2 regions of the Paraburkholderia sp. FW306-02-B genome follow, and region 1 is predicted to be linked to the other one. Evidence: riboswitches for the same ligand, from Rfam matches in the RefSeq annotation. Region 1 holds a riboswitch; the other holds the start of a gene.
What was found. Region 1 has a riboswitch for thiamine pyrophosphate ahead of AC3WOG_RS18945 (FAD-dependent oxidoreductase). Riboswitches for the same ligand answer to the same signal wherever they lie in the genome.
Positions count from the first base shown of each region.

Region 2: linked by a shared signal. The riboswitch ahead of thiC (phosphomethylpyrimidine synthase ThiC) and the one ahead of AC3WOG_RS18945 (FAD-dependent oxidoreductase) in region 1 are both predicted to bind thiamine pyrophosphate.

Region 1 covers NZ_JBYSXZ010000001.1:4,227,528-4,230,699, reverse strand. The annotation lists gene AC3WOG_RS18950 (ABC transporter ATP-binding protein/permease) at 1-566, opposite strand, end outside; TPP riboswitch at 932-1,056, shown strand; gene AC3WOG_RS18945 (FAD-dependent oxidoreductase) at 1,280-2,410, shown strand; gene thiS (sulfur carrier protein ThiS) at 2,483-2,680, shown strand; gene AC3WOG_RS18935 (thiazole synthase) at 2,737-3,172, shown strand, end outside.
Region 2 covers NZ_JBYSXZ010000001.1:3,243,593-3,246,764, reverse strand. The annotation lists gene thiC (phosphomethylpyrimidine synthase ThiC) at 1-1,475, opposite strand, end outside; TPP riboswitch at 1,609-1,727, opposite strand; gene AC3WOG_RS14325 (GreA/GreB family elongation factor) at 1,943-2,353, opposite strand; gene AC3WOG_RS14320 (hypothetical protein) at 2,867-3,172, shown strand, end outside.

The DNA of each region.
Region 1 (3,172 bases):
ACCGGCATGCCGCCGAGCGAGACGGTTAGCGCACCGGCGAGCGACCACAGAATCGTGATGAACGACACCAGCGTGACGACCGTTGACAGCAGATCGAGCGTCAACGACAGCGTGGTGGTGGCGAACGATTGCAGATCGTCGCTGATCCGCTGGTCGGGGTTGTCGGCGAGCCGGTCGCGTTCGATCCGGTAGAAGGCGCTGTCGTGCAGCCATTCGTTCAGATAGCGCGTGGTCAGCCACTGGCGCCAGCGGAAGCCGAGCATCTGCCGCAGATAGCGGCCGTACACCGCGAGGATGATGAAGGCGAACGCGAGCCCCGAGAACACCATCAACAGGTGCGGGAAATCGTGCACGTTCTTGGTTTGCAGCGCGTTGTAGAAGTCGGCGCTCCAGCGGTTCAGGCGCACGTTGATCCACACGACGAGCAGATTCATCACGATGATCGCGACGAGCAAGCCCCACGCCGTTTTTCGTTCTTCGGAGACCCAGTAAGGTTTGATCAGGCTCCAGGCGGAGACTTTGTCGTCCGGCGGCAGCACGGGGCTGGCAGAGGTATTCGGTGTCATGAGCATCCTGATGTAGTGCTGGCCCATGTGGAGCAGACCTGTATCGGGTTGATCCACGGCGGGTTTGCGGCGCATGCCCGGGCGTCGTGCTCGACGAACGCACGCCCGAGTGAGCGTCCGATTCTGGCGTGGCCCCCTTAAGCGAAAATTAATTTCCGCATGAAGGACTCGCCTCGATGCCGCCGTCGCGCTGGCGGCGAAGCGTGCCGCCGACGCCAGGCTCCTGCGGCATCCGGTCTCGGCATTGTGCCAGAGCGGCGCGCACGGCCGTATTGATGAATCGATAGGATGGTGCTGGATCAACTGCGGGCGACCGCGTGTCCCGCTGGTTTGCGGGCGTCGCGCCTTTTATGGTCTAATGACCTTCGACGAAACAGGGGTGCTTCGCACACCGGCAGCGTGGATGTCCACGCAGCGGCAGCGAGGCTGAGAGAGACCCTTTGCACCCGATCCGGGTAATACCGGCGCGGGAAGTTTCCGGAAGCAGCCAGTCTTCCATTCCCCGCCGGGCGGCGTCCGTCATTTGGGCGCGCGTGTTGCCCGGCCGGCCTTACCCGCCGGTTTCGTCCTGGGTACGTGCGCTTGTTGCCGTACGGAAAGGACTCGATGACCGCCTATTCTTCAGACATGAGTTTTGCTCTTCGCCACGCTGCCGTCGGCGTGCCGCGCTGCTTTAGCTTGGCTTGCCGTTGCGGTGATCGGGAGTGCGCACGATGAACCGTCCTGCTCAACCCGATTTCGCGGTGCTCGGCGGCGGCCTGTGCGGACGCCTCGTCGCGTGGCGTCTTGCCGGGCAAGGGTATCGCGTGGCGCTCTATGAGCGCGGCGACGCGGCCGGTTCGCAAGCCGCCGCGTGGGTCGCCGCGGCGATGTTGGCGCCGCTTGCCGAGGCCGCCAGCGCCGAGTTGCTGATTACGCGGCTGGGCGCGAGCTCGCTCGAAAGCTGGCCGCGTGTGCTGGCCGAATTGCCCGAGCCGGTGTTTTTCCAGCGCAACGGCACGCTGGTCGTATGGCATCATGCCGACCGCACCGAAGCGCCGCTGTTCGAACGCCGGGTGCGCTCGAACGCGCCTGCCGAACTGCTCGACGGCGGCTTTGTGACGCTCGCCGGCGCGCAGGTCGGCGCCGCCGAACCCGCGTTGGCGGGCCGCTTCAATCAGGGCTGGCTGCTGCCGCGCGAAGGGCAACTGGATAACCGCCAGGTATTGTCCGCGCTGGCCGCGGGCCTTGCCGAGCGCGGCGTCGAAACGCATTGGAACACGGCTGTCGACGATCATGCGTTGCCGCCCGCGCGCGTCACGATCGATTGTCGCGGTCTCGGCGCGAAGGCGGTTCTGCCTACATTGCGCGGCATTCGCGGTGAAGTCGCGCGCGTGCATGCGCCCGGTATCAACCTGACGCGGCCGGTGCGCCTGTTGCATCCGCGCTATCCGCTCTATATCGCGCCGAAGCAGGACGATCTCTACGTGATCGGCGCAACCGAGGTGGAAGGCGAGGACATGTCGCCGGTCAGCGTGCGCTCGGCGCTCGAACTGCTGAGCGCGGCGTTTTCCGTGCATCCCGGTTTTGGCGAGGCACGCATCCTCGAACTGAATTCGCAGTGCCGCCCGACTTTGCCGGACCACCGTCCGGCGTTGCTGTGGGACGGCGCGCAGACCTTGCGCGTGAACGGCCTGTACCGGCACGGCTACATGATCGTGCCCGAAGTCGCCGACGAAGCCGTGCGCTTCGCCGCGGCGCTGCTCGACGGCCGCATCGGCGATGCCGATGCGTTTGCGGACTGGCAACGCGACGCGCGCTGGAGCGAGCTGTTTCAACTGGATTCCACGCGTGAGCCGGCATGAGCGCTGCGGTTTTTAATGCACGCATTGCACGCCACGCCGCTACCGCCATCGATTGAACCGTATTCGAACACCATGGACATTCATATCAACCAGAAGCCGTTGTCGCTGCCCGAAGGCGCGACAGTCGCCGATGCGCTCGCCGCGTTCGGCGCGCGTCCGCCGTTCGCGGTCGCGCTGAACGGCGATTTCGTCGCGCGCACCCAGCATGCGGCGCGCGCGCTGCAGCCGGGCGACAAGCTCGATGTCGTGCAACCCGTGGCCGGCGGCTGAGCCTCGTCGAGGCCCGACTGAACCGCCACGCATTGCCGGAGACAAGGATTATGCAAATGACTTCCCCCCGACCCGTCGACGCGCTCACGCTGTACGGCGAGACCTTCGCCAGCCGCGTGCTGCTCGGCACCTCACGCTATCCGTCGCTGCAATCGCTGTCCGATTCGATCGACGCCGCGCGGCCCGGCATGGTCACCGTCGCGCTGCGCCGGCAGATGAACGAAGGCGGCGCCGAAGCCGGCTTCTTCGATCTGCTCAAGCGCCATGGCGTGCCGCTGCTGCCGAATACGGCCGGTTGCCTGACAGTGGGCGAGGCGGTGACGACCGCGCACATGGCGCGTGAGATTTTCGAAACCGAGTGGATCAAGCTCGAACTGATCGGCGATGACTACACGTTGCAGCCCGATCCGGTCGGCCTGATCGAAGCGGCCGCGCAGCTGATCAAGGACGGTTTCAAGGTCCTGCCGTATTGCACCGAAGATCTGGTGATCG
Region 2 (3,172 bases), 980 kb from region 1:
GCCGCGCCGATGCCCGAGGTGATGTGGTCGTAGCCGGGGGCGATATCGGTGGTCAACGGTCCCAGCGTGTAGAACGGCGCTTCGTCGCACCATTCCAGTTGCAGGTCCATGTTTTCCTTGATCAGCTGCATCGGCACGTGGCCCGGGCCTTCGATCATCGTCTGCACGTCGTGCTTCCACGCGATCTGCGTGAGCTCGCCGAGCGTTTTCAGCTCGCCGAGTTGCGCTTCGTCGTTCGCATCGTAGATCGAGCCGGGACGCAGACCGTCGCCGAGCGAGAAGGCCACGTCATACGCCTTCATGATTTCGCAGATGTCTTCGAAGTGCTCGTACAGGAAGCTTTCCTTGTGGTGCGCGAGGCACCACTTGGCCATGATCGAGCCGCCGCGCGACACGATGCCGGTCATGCGTTTTGCCGTCAGCGGCACGTATTGCAGACGCACGCCCGCGTGGATCGTGAAGTAGTCGACGCCTTGTTCGGCCTGTTCGATCAGCGTGTCGCGGAAAATTTCCCACGTCAGGTCTTCCGCGCGGCCGTTGACCTTTTCGAGCGCCTGATAGATCGGCACCGTGCCGATCGGCACCGGGCTGTTGCGGATGATCCATTCGCGCGTTTCGTGGATGTGCTTGCCGGTCGAGAGATCCATCACCGTGTCGCCGCCCCAGCGGATCGCCCAGGTCATCTTGTCGACTTCTTCGCCAATCGACGAAGTCACCGCCGAGTTGCCGATGTTCGCATTCACCTTCACGAGGAAGTTGCGGCCGATGATCATCGGCTCGCTTTCCGGGTGGTTGATGTTGTTCGGGATGATCGCGCGGCCGCGCGCGACTTCTTCGCGCACGAATTCAGGCGTGATTTCCGTGAGGCCGTTCGGACCGAACGCGCTCGCGCCGAACGCCTGGCCCGGATGCTGGCGGCCCATCATTGCCGCGAGTTTTTCGCCGTTCGGGCCGCTTGTCTTCAGGCTTTCCAGATACGCGGCGCGCTGCTGGTTCTCGCGAATCGCGATGTATTCCATTTCCGGCGTGATGATGCCGCGACGCGCGTAGTGCATCTGCGAGACGTTCTTGCCGGCGATGGCGCGGCGCGGCGTGCGGTGCAGGCCCTGGAAGCGCAGATCGGCGGTGGCGGTATCGGCGGCGCGTTCGCGGCTGAAGTCGCTCGTGAGGCCGGTTAGCGCTTCGGTGTCGCCGCGTTCTTCGATCCAGCGCTGGCGCAGCGCCGGCAGACCTGCGCGAATGTCGATCTTTGCGTCCGGATCGGAGTAGGGGCCCGACGTATCGTAGACGAAGACCGGCGGGTTCTTCTCGCCGCCGAAGCTATCCGGCGTATCGGCCTGGGAGATTTCGCGCATCGGCACGCGGATATCGGGGCGCGAGCCGCTCACGTAGACCTTGCGGGAATTCGGCAGGGGGGCGACAGCGGCTTCATCGACGTGAGCGTCGGCGGAAAGAAACTTCGGATTGGCGTTCATGCATATCTCCTGTGTCGACCAGAGTTGACGCTTTAGCATCTTGCTCTGGTCCCATGCAAAGCAATGTGGGGCCGCTAAGCAGGAGACGAGATGGAAGTTGTCGGATTCGCGAGGGATGAAACGGTAGACCTGGGTGCGAAATCCGTACGCTTCCCTGCGCTGGCATTATCCAGATCAGGTTCAAAGGGTATTTCTCACCCACGCAACACGGACCTCCAACCTCCGTGCGACGCAGGACCCCCGCGTTAGCAGCGCACACGATACACCGGCCGGACGCTGCTTGGCAACCCGTCCTGAAATTATGAGTGGCGGATATAACACCGGTCAGTTGCGGACTATTCTTATGTTGATTGGGCTGCCAGGCTTGATGCGGTGCAACAGCGGCGGTGCAACAGCGGCGGTGCAACAGCGGCGGTGCAACAGCGGCGCGCCGCGAAAGCGCGTTCGTGTTTGTTTGAGTTTGTGGCTTACAGCGTGAAATCGTCGGCGGCTTCGGGTTGAAACAGGATCTGTTCGAGCTTCAGCACTTTTTCCGTACCGCTTGGCGGCGTGAAGCGGATGCGTTCGCCGCGTTTGGCGCCGAGCAAAGCGAGGCCGACCGGCGAAAACACGTTCAGGCGGCCCTGCGCGAAGTCCGCGTTGGGCGGATAGACGACCGTCCAGGTCATGTGCTCGCCGCTGGTTTCGTCGACTAGCGTAGCTTGCGAATTCATCGTGACGACATTCGCCGGAATGTCGCGCGAGTCGACGATGACGGCGCGCTCCAGGACGTCGTCGAGCATGTTTTGCAACCTGGCGTCGGCGCCGGGCGCGGCCGCGTGCTTTTCAAGGCGGGCGACGTCGAGTTCGGTGAGGTAACAGGTTTTCGTCTTTTTCATGACGGGTTCTCCAATTCGATCTGCATGTAACGGGACAGCGTGCGGATGAGATCGGCCCGGAGCCCGACGACGAGGCTCCGGTGAAGGGGGAGCAGCGTTCAGATCGGGCGCCGGGCGGCGGGAAGCGGGAGCGTTCGGGGCGGCTGGCCGAGGCGACGCGGCGATACGTCCGCGCGTGCGCACCCGGTTGCGCGGCGCAGGCGCAAGCGGGTGAAGACACGGGAGATCGGAAAACGCATCGGGGACCGGCGGACAAAGAAGGAAGTTCAGGTGAGCGCCGGATGTAAGCGAAATCGGCGCAATCGAAAGGTGAATGCTAGCACGAGCTGGGACGTCTCTTTGTTCGGTGCTGGGTGCGGGCGGGGCGGTAGAGGTGTTTCTCGCTGCTGCGCGTTAAAGGGCGCCGCGGCCTGTGCCGTTATCCCGTTGGTAGGGGAGGTTGCCGCCCGGTAGCGCGATGGGTGGCATTGATAAGCGCGATGCCGTTTTGAGACGACGTAAGGGGATGTGCTGATGAAAACGAGATCATGGCGATTCGGAGCGCTGACCACGGTGGCGGTGATGGCCGCAATGTTTGCCGGGCCGACTGTGGCGACGGCATCGAGCGGTGGGACGATTGCCTTTTCGGGGGCGATTGTGGCGCCGCAGCTGGAGATTTCTGCCGCGCCGGCCGCGGGCGTTGGCTTGACTGGCGCGCAGGTTAAGCATGGGGCGTCGGCAGTGACGCTGACTTTCAATGCGCCGCCGGGGGTGGCGACTGGTGCTGATGTGGCCTTGCAGGTGAACGGCGGCGCGGCGGCGCGTGATGATGCGATTGCT